3 regions of the Dorea hominis genome follow, and region 1 is predicted to be linked to each of the others. Evidence: riboswitches for the same ligand, from Rfam matches in the RefSeq annotation. Region 1 holds a riboswitch; each other region holds the start of a gene.

Region 1 (3,216 bases):
CGGGATGTGGCGGAATAAATCATCGATGCTCTCATATCCGATTTCATTCAGCATCGCTTTTCGCTCATCTAATGTGTTTGGAACATAACTACCCATGTTCTTTATCCACCGCCTTTCTTCACATTCTTATGTATTAAGCCTCTTCGCTTTCTACAAATGCTTTGTATGCGTCAGCATCTAACAGTTCTTCTGTCTCTTTTACTTCACCAACTTTTACAAACCATGCATCATAAGGTGTTTCGTTGATAGATTCCGGAGCATCTAACAGTTCTTCGTTGATCTCTGTTACAACACCTGAAACCGGTGAGAATACATCAGATACTGCTTTTACAGACTCAACATCTGCGAATGCTTCTCCGACTGTTACTTCATCTCCAACTTCCGGAAGGTTTATAAATACAAGATCTCCTAATTCAGACTGTGCATAATCTGTTAATCCGATCACGCTTACGTCTCCATCCTCTTTTATCCACTCGTGTGATTTTGAATACTTTAATTCTGCTCTTAATTCCATTGTTTTAATCTCCTTTTCTTTTATGATATAATATGCCCCTGTTTGTGATACCCTCGGTTTCAGACCTTTTCCCTGGCATCCTTATATTTATTTTGCTCTCTTATAGAACGGAAGTGCTACAACTTCTACATCAACCATACGTCCTCTGACATCCACCTGTAATTTTGTTCCGACATCTGTATAGTCAGTTTCCAGTAATGCCATTCCGACAGCCTTGTCAATGAAAGGACCTTTTGTACCGGATGTTGTATGTCCGATCACTTTGCCGTCTGCATATACATCCTGATGTTCACGGATGATTCCTCTTCCAATAACTTCCAGACCTACTCTTTTTCTCGTTAGTTCTGCATGTTCTTCCAGAGCTTTCTTACCGATAAAGTCATCTTTTTTCATCTTCACTGCGAATCCAAGTCCTGTCTCCAGCGGTGAAACATCATCATCCATCTCGTGACCGTAAAGTGGCATTGCTGCTTCCATACGAAGTGTATCTCTTGCTCCAAGACCACACGGAATAAGTCCTTCTTCTTTTCCATTTTCAAGAAGTGTATCCCACATCTTCTCTGCATACTCGCTTGGCAGATATAATTCTACTCCATCCTCACCTGTGTATCCTGTCTTGGAAATGATACATGGGATTCCGGCTACTTCTGTGTCGAATACTGCATGGTAGTATTTCTGAGGAATGTTCTCTTCTGCTGTCAGCTTTCTTAAGATATCCATTGCTTTTGGTCCCTGCAGTGCAAGCTGTGCATACTGAGCAGATACGTCTGTAAATTTGACTTCTCCAAACTGATGATTTAACATCCACTGATAATCTTTATCTTTGTTTGCTGCATTGACAACAATAAAGTAATGATCATCGGAATGTTTGTAAACAATCAGATCGTCTACTGTTCCGCCATGTTCATTACACATCGGACTGTATCTTGCCTGTCCATCCACCATATTGTCAAAGTTATTCGTCAGTATCATCTGGATATTTGCAAGTGCATCCTTTCCCTCGCATAAAACTTCTCCCATATGAGATACATCAAATAGTCCTGCCTGAGTACGAACAGCCATATGTTCTTTGATTACACCTGCTTCATACTGTACCGGAAGAAGGTAACCTCCAAATGGTACGATCTTACCTCCTGCCTTCACATGTGCATCATAGAGTGGCGTTTTTAATTCCATGATAAAAATCCTCCTTTTTTCTCATCATGAACTGCTCTGTCAGCGGGTCTTGTTCCGTTAAAAGTTTGTCGGAGCAAAAAAATAAGAGACATATCCTATTTCAGGACTTTCTGCCTCCCTGTCTGCTTTCTTTCAGAGCTTCGTCCGAACCCAATTCTTCTGCCTGAGAGTTTCGAATTACTTCTTGCCCCTTCGGCGCTATTGCTTATTGCTAATAATCTCTCTTAGGTTCATCACCCGATCACTTTTCTTTTATTTTGACAGGCTTATTGTAACAGCCCTTAAATTATCTGTCAATAATTGTTTATTTTTTAACTTTTCTGTTATTTATAGGCAATTGCAACAGTCATTATAGTTATTATCTATAAAAAAGAAAGATACATTTTCACTTTTTTGTAGAAAATCTATCTTTCTTTATTTTCATTGTATTTTATTGTACTATTATCTGCGTATTTTCATACTTCTAAAGTGCACTTATGCAAGCTGTTCAGCCAGTACTTCTTTCGCTTTTGTGAGTGCATCATTCATGCCTTCCGGCTTCTTGCCCCCAGCTTGGGCCATATTCGGGCGGCCACCACCACCACCGCCAACGCATGATGCACAAGCCTTGATCAGATTACCTGCATGTGCGCCTTTATCAATTGCTCCTTTGGTAGCCATAGCCATCAGGCTGACTTTACCATCTGTAGCCGATACAAGCACGACAACACCTTCGCCAAGCTTGTCTTTTAACTGGTCACCAAGATCACGGAGTCCGTTCATATCCACGCCTTCTACCTTTGCGGCGAGCAGTTTCACACCGACAACTTCTGTCACCTGATTCATCACATCACCTATAGCATCTTTGGCAAGCTTGCCCTTCAGGCTCTCCACTTCGCTCTTTAATGCCTTATTCTCAGCCTGCAGATGACTGATCTTCTCTTCTATATTATCCGGAGTTGTCTTCAACATCTTCGCAGCTTCGTGAAGTTTCTGCTCCTGTTCCTCGTAATAATCCATCAGTCCTTTGGAAGTCAGTGCTTCAATACGGCGCACACCGGCTGCGACACCGGACTCGGAAAGGATCTTAAATGCCATGATATCACCGGTATTTGCCACATGTGTACCACCACAGAACTCAATAGAGAAATCTCCCATGCTGACAACACGTACAATATCTCCGTATTTTTCACCAAACAGAGCCGCTGCTCCTGTCTTTTTCGCTTCCTCGATCGGCATGTTGCGCACAACAACCGGAAGATGATTACGAATTTCTCTGTTGACGATTGCCTCTACTTCTTTGAGCTGTTCTTCTGTCATAGCAGAAAAATGCGTAAAGTCAAACCGAAGTCTGTTCGCATTGTTCAGAGATCCAGCCTGTTCTACATGTGTTCCAAGCACCATGCGGAGTGCTTTCTGTAACAGATGTGTTGCACTGTGGTTATTTGCAGCAAGTGCACGGTTCTCACGATCAACTTCCAGTGTCACTTTATCACCGATTTTGATCATGCCTTTTGTCACATGACCGACATGTCCGAATTTGCCAC
Region 2 (3,216 bases), on a different contig from region 1:
GAACCTTTTGAATATGTTTTGATATTCTTTTGATAATGGTTTTTGATTTTTTTGAAATTAAGTACTCTTAGATTTTTATGAATCAACATATGTTGTAGATGTATTTTATCACAGCGGTGCGAAAAAAGCTACAGAAAAATCCGGTGCTTCTCCATAACGCACCGGACTTTTCTGTTTATAATTGAGTAAGGGATCTATTCCATTCATCTATGAAGCGTTTTCAGCTCTTATTCATACAGCGGATATTTTGTGCAGATCTTATTAACTTCTTCACGGATCTCATCTGCTTTTGTATCGAAATCTGTAACTGTCATCTTGATCAGTTTTGCAATTGTCTTCATATCTTCTTCTTTCAGTCCACGAGTTGTAACTGCAGGTGTTCCGATACGAACTCCGCTTGTTACAAACGGGCTTGCAGGATCGTTCGGTACTGCATTTTTATTAACAGTAATATATACTTCATCCAGACGATTCTGTAATTCTTTTCCTGTAATGTTCATATTCTGAAGATCAACTAAGATCAGATGGTTATCTGTTCCACCACTTACAAGGTTAAATCCTTCTGCTACCATAGCATCTGCAAGTGCTTTTGCATTCTTAACAACCTGCTGCTGATACTCTTTGAATTCTGGTTTCAGAGCCTCTCCGAAGCATACAGCTTTTGCAGCGATGATGTGCTCAAGCGGTCCTCCCTGTGTTCCTGGGAAAATAGCTTTGTTAATTGCTTTTGCATGCTCTTCTTTGCAAAGGATCAGTCCACCTCTTGGTCCACGCAGTGTCTTATGTGTTGTTGTTGTTACAACATCTGCATATGGAACCGGGCTCTGGTGAAGTCCTGCTGCTACCAGTCCTGCAATGTGAGCCATATCAACCATCAGATATGCGCCAACTTCTTTTGCGATATCAGCGAAAACATCAAATTTGATCTCTCTTGGATAAGCAGAGGCTCCTGCTACAATTAATTTAGGTTTGCACTCATGTGCAATCTTACGAATCTCGTCGTAATCCAAAAATCCTTCATCATTTACATTATAAGGTACAAAATTATACAAGAGTCCTGATAAGTTTACCGGTGAACCATGTGTCAGATGTCCGCCATGTGCCAGGTTCAGTCCCATAACTGTATCACCCGGTTTGATGAGTGCCTGATAAACTGCTGTATTAGCATTTGCTCCGCAATGTGGCTGTACATTTGCGTGCTCTGCGCCAAATAACTTCTTCGCACGTTCGATTGCAATGTTCTCCAGAATATCTACGTCTTCGCATCCACCATAGTAACGTTTTCCCGGATATCCTTCGGCATATTTGTTTGTTGGGACTGTTCCCATTGCGAGCATAACCGCAGGGCTTACGATATTCTCTGAAGCAATCAGTTCGAGATTTCTTCTCTGTCTTCCAAGTTCCAGCTCCAGTGCTTTTCCAACTTCGTCATCATACTCTTTGATATAATTTGTTACATCTTCAATTCTGTTCATCTTATTGTCCTCCTTCGATACGCCTGTTTCCCCCAATAAAAAACAGGCAAAAAACCTTTGCTTCATTTACTAAAGATCTTTTGTCTGCCTCTGTCCTTTTACCTGAAAGATTGCTGATCGTTTTTCCCCCATATAACTGCCAGTTTACTTCTTCGGTACAATTAAAAATATTGTTCTCCAGAGTGTCGTCCGAATCCATTCCTTTTACCTGAGAGTTTCTGCCTACCCCTTCGGCTCCGTTTCGGATAAAGCCTAGCCCCTGTTCTTTATCCATACGGTATCTCACGAATTCATCTGCCGACTTATCAACTGCCCTTAGTATACACAATGCTTTTGTTTTCGTCAATAATTACAAAATAAGTTATTTTTTTATCATTTTTTTGTGTATTTATTATATCTATAGAGTTATCAATTTTATAGATAATCTATCTGAAAACTTCTTTGATACTGTCATAATGCAGGAAAATGCCTTCTCCGGCAAGATTTTCAATTTCTTTCTTTGTCGCGAAACGGTATCCCGCTGTTTCTTCTTCCTGTAAATGTATATCACTCTCGTCAATATCCAGAACAAAGCGATAAACATCTACAAAGTAATTATCTCCTTCTCCCGGGTTCTCTCTGTGATATGTGAAACAATATCCACCTTCCGCATTCCTTACATCCAGCCCTGTCTCTTCCTTCACTTCGCGTATAACAGCTTCTTCCGAAGTTTCTCCTGCCTGTGCTGCGCCTCCGGATACTTCCCACCATCCCGGTGCCCACGCTTTTGTCATTACACGTTTTGTGATAAGATACGTGTGATCTGGTCTTGCAACTACTCCAAGTACTGTCAGATGATATTCATCATCTTTCAAGCACCAGTCATTTCTCTTCATCGTGCGACCGGTTGGATTTTTGTCTTTGTCATAAATATCCCAAAGTTCCATTCTTCTGCCTCCTTCTTCTGTCTTGATATTACTGTCTGCAGTTTCTCTGCCTCATTGCCCCTGTTTATTATACTATAACTGTGCCTGAATTTCCTCTAACATTTCCCGCACTGTTTTTCCATATACCGGATGGCGTTTGTACGGTGCAATTTCGGCCAATGGTTCCAGCACAAAGCTTCTTTTGTGCATTTCAACATGTGGAATACAGAGATCATCTTCTTCCAGTACGATGTCATCATACAGCAGAATATCCAGATCCAGTGTTCTCGGTCCCCAGTGTATAATCCGCTCCCTGCCCGCTTCTTTCTCGATCCGGTTTAATTCTTTTAACAATTCTTCCGGATATAATAGCGTCCGCAGTTTCAGACATGCATTTAAAAAATCCGGCTGATCTGTCACTCCGTAAGGCTCTGTTACAAGATAAGAAGAAACTTTTTCAACTGTACAAGTAGGAATCTGTCCTATTTTTTCGACTGCTTCATTCAGATAAGTTTCACTGTCACCAATATTAGAGCCAAGTGCGATATATGTTGTATGCCATTCGCGCGAAATTTTAACACTGACTGTTTTCAGCGGAAGTCCTACCGGTGCCCATGGTTTCTTGATCTCCAGATCGATCTTGCAAAGTCCCGATATGCTCTTAAGCATCTCTTCCGCAAGGGTTTCTGCCACCCGTTCTAGCAACTGGTAGGTATGTTCTTTCATATATTTTGTGATAAATGCACTGACTTCACCGTAATGGATAGATGCCGTCAGATCATCTGTCTTCCCGGCTTTTCTTGTATCTGTATAAAGCACTGCTGACACAAGAAATT
Region 3 (3,216 bases), 130 kb from region 1:
ATCGTACCGATCATGGCAGCTTTCTATATTCTTGGTGCGCTGATTGTTATTATTTATAATTATAAGAATATTCCATATGCATTCCAGGCAATTGTCGTTGGAGCATTTAATCCGTCAGCAGTATCCGGTGGTGCTGTGGGTGCGACATTAAAACTTGCGCTTACAAAAGGTGTTGCAAGAGGATTGTTCTCTAATGAGGCTGGTATGGGTTCTACCCCACATGCGCATGCAGTTGCAAAAGTAGATCATCCGGTCGAGCAGGGATTTGTTGCAATGATCGGTGTATTTATCGATACGTTTATCGTACTAAACCTGACAGCATTTGTAATTATTACAACGAAGTCTATTCCAAGTGGTAAGACAGGTGCAGAGTTAAGCCAGTATGCATTCTCTACATTGTATGGAAAAGGCGGAGATATCTTTATCGCGATTTGTATGTTCTTCTTCGCATTTTCAACAATTATTGGCTGGTATTTCTTTGGACAGGCAAATATTAAGTATCTGTTTGGACCAAAAGCTGTAAAAGTATATTCCGTATTAGTTGCTGTGTGCGTAGTGCTTGGATCACTTGCACAGGTAGATCTCGTATGGAATATGGCAGACTGCTTCAACTCCATGATGGTAATTCCGAACTTTATCGGTCTGATTGTTCTGAGCGGTACGATTAAGAAGTTGCATGATGATTACTATCAGAACTTTAAAAAGAATAAATAGATATTATCTATAAGTGGATGAAATGCAGGACAATCATAAATGTCGTTTTTTATAGACGCTTTTAATAAATATTATAAAATCAACTAATAAATATAACAAAAATTAGGAATGAAAATTGTGCATACTCACCAAAATAATATTAATTAGTATAATGGGTTGCAAAAAAAGTTACAATAAGTTATTATAGACATAGGCAATAAATAATATAAAAAATGTCTATGAAAATTGTGTAATGATTTTCTATGAAAAGAATATTCGTGGGATGATGTTTTCCAAGAGAGAGTTGAACGGATCAGCCGCCGAAGAGGCAAGCCGGACATACATGGTGGGTATGCAAAAAGGTGAAACTTTCAGGCAAAAGGACTGGAAAATGTACCACATTCTGAATCTTGTGCTGTGTGATAAAGCTTATCGATGATTTCAATTTATCAGGGCAAAAGACAGGAAGGACGCCGTAGATATAATTGTATATCTGGACGTCCTTTTTTATTTGGAATACCGATGACTTTTATTGTATTTATCGATTGCCGAGGCAACAGGCCGGAAAGGAGGATACGGTTCAGGATGAACAGGGGGAAATATATAGTCTTGACCAATAATCCACTGGTCTTCGATAAGCTTGAGAAGACACACGAAGTAATATATCTGGAAACTACTTATGAAGGACTTCTCCGGGAAGTCAGAGACAGAATACATGACGGACATTTACTTCTGACGCATCCGTTATCCGGAAGCGTGAAGCCAAATGAGACACCATACAAATCGGTTTTGATTTCAGCTGGAAAGGAGGAAGTGGACAGAAGGTCGCTTACGATTATAGAAAATGCAATCGATGCATGCCATAAATTCCAAGATAAGACTGGACGATATGGAGAAAGCGTACTGGAAGATTTTCAGTTGATTGACTGGACTCTGCTGGAAAGCGGCCTGGCATCAGCAGATGCCTGGTAAGTCATTGAGTGAGGTTGTCGAGCGTTGCAGCTTAAACAATATAATTTTTTTAAGGAGGGAACTTAAAGTGAGATTAGAAATGGGACACATTTACATCAAGGATATTCAGTTTGCATCTGAGTCAAAGATTGAAGACGGAATCCTTTATGTATCCGAAGAAGCCGTTAAGGCAGTAGCTCTTGAGGACGAAAAGATTAAGAGCGTATCATTTGACATTGCAAAACCGGGTGAGTCTGTAAGAATCACACCTGTTAAAGATGTTATCGAACCTAGAGTTAAAGTTGAAGGAAGAGGAGGAATCTTCCCGGGAGTTATCTCTAAAGTAGACACAGTTGGAGAAGGAAAGACTTACGCATTAAAAGGAATGGCTGTTGTTACAGCTGGTAAGATCGTGGGATTCCAGGAAGGTATCATTGATATGACAGGTCCTGGAGCAGATTACACACCATTCTCCAAGACATTAAACCTGGTTATGGTATGTGAGCCAATTGACAATATCAAACAGCATGAATACGAAAAAGCAGTTCGTTTCGCTGGATTCAGAGTTGCAACTTACATTGGTGAGTTAGCACGTGATCTGACACCGGATGAGACAAAAGTTTACGAGACATGCACAATCAAAGAAGGAATGGAAAAATATCCGGACCTGCCGAGAGTTGCATATGTACAGATGCTTCAGAGCCAGGGACTTCTTCATGACACATATGTATATGGTGTAGATGCTAAGAAAATCGTTCCTACAATTTTAAGCCCTACAGAGATCATGGACGGAGCAATTGTTTCCGGTAACTGTGTATCTGCATGTGATAAGAACCCTACATATGTTCATCTGAACAACCCGGTTGTACATGACTTATTTGAACAGCACGGAAAAACATTAAACTTTGTTTGCCAGATTATCACAAACGAGAACGTATATCTTGCTGATAAACAGCGTTCTTCTGACTGGACAGCAAAACTTTGCAAGATGTTAGACCTGGATGGAGTTATTGTATCTCAGGAAGGATTCGGTAACCCGGATACAGACCTTATCATGAATTGTAAGAAGATTGAAGCAGAAGGCGTTAAGACTGTAATCATCACAGACGAGTATGCCGGACGTGATGGAAAATCTCAGTCACTTGCTGATGCTGATCAGGCTGCTGATGCAGTAGTAACAGGCGGAAATGCAAACCAGGTAGTTATCCTGCCGAAACTTGACAAAGTAATTGGAACTCTTGACTATGTAACAAAGATTGCTGGTGCAAGTGAAGAGACACTGCGCGAGGACGGATCTCTTGAAGTTGAGCTTCAGGTTCTGACAGGCGCAACAAACGAAACTGGTTTCAATAAACTGAGTGCAAGATAAGGAATGGAGGATATAGAATAATGGCTAAATTAAAAGTTGTTCATTACATCAATCAGTTCTTTGCACAGATTGGTGGAGAAGAAAAAGCAGATTACCCGGTTGAACTGCGTGTTGGCGAAGTTGTTGGACCAGGTATGGCATTAACACAGAATTTTAAAGATGAAGCAGAGATCATTGCAACAATCGTATGTGGTGACTCTTAT

What was found. A riboswitch is a leader RNA that binds a small molecule or an ion and turns the genes downstream of it on or off. The one in region 1 is predicted to bind glycine.
Region 2: another riboswitch for glycine. It lies ahead of H8S07_RS08570 (serine hydroxymethyltransferase); the one in region 1 lies ahead of gcvT (glycine cleavage system aminomethyltransferase GcvT).
Region 3: another riboswitch for glycine. It lies ahead of H8S07_RS04935 (GrdX family protein); the one in region 1 lies ahead of gcvT (glycine cleavage system aminomethyltransferase GcvT).

Annotation. Positions count from the first base shown of each region.
Region 1 is NZ_JACOOY010000005.1:155,106-158,321, reverse strand. It holds gene gcvPA (aminomethyl-transferring glycine dehydrogenase subunit GcvPA) at 1-96, opposite strand, end outside; gene gcvH (glycine cleavage system protein GcvH) at 134-514, opposite strand; gene gcvT (glycine cleavage system aminomethyltransferase GcvT) at 602-1,690, opposite strand; glycine riboswitch at 1,832-1,927, opposite strand; gene alaS (alanine--tRNA ligase) at 2,165-3,216, opposite strand, start outside.
Region 2 is NZ_JACOOY010000009.1:89,244-92,459, forward strand. It holds gene H8S07_RS08570 (serine hydroxymethyltransferase) at 228-1,475, opposite strand; glycine riboswitch at 1,556-1,666, opposite strand; gene H8S07_RS08575 (NUDIX hydrolase) at 1,901-2,401, opposite strand; gene folK (2-amino-4-hydroxy-6-hydroxymethyldihydropteridine diphosphokinase) at 2,474-3,216, opposite strand, start outside.
Region 3 is NZ_JACOOY010000005.1:20,805-24,020, forward strand. It holds gene H8S07_RS04930 (alanine/glycine:cation symporter family protein) at 1-714, shown strand, start outside; glycine riboswitch at 978-1,090, shown strand; gene H8S07_RS04935 (GrdX family protein) at 1,279-1,665, shown strand; gene H8S07_RS04940 (glycine/sarcosine/betaine reductase component B subunit) at 1,733-3,013, shown strand; gene grdB (glycine reductase complex selenoprotein B) at 3,034-3,216, shown strand, end outside.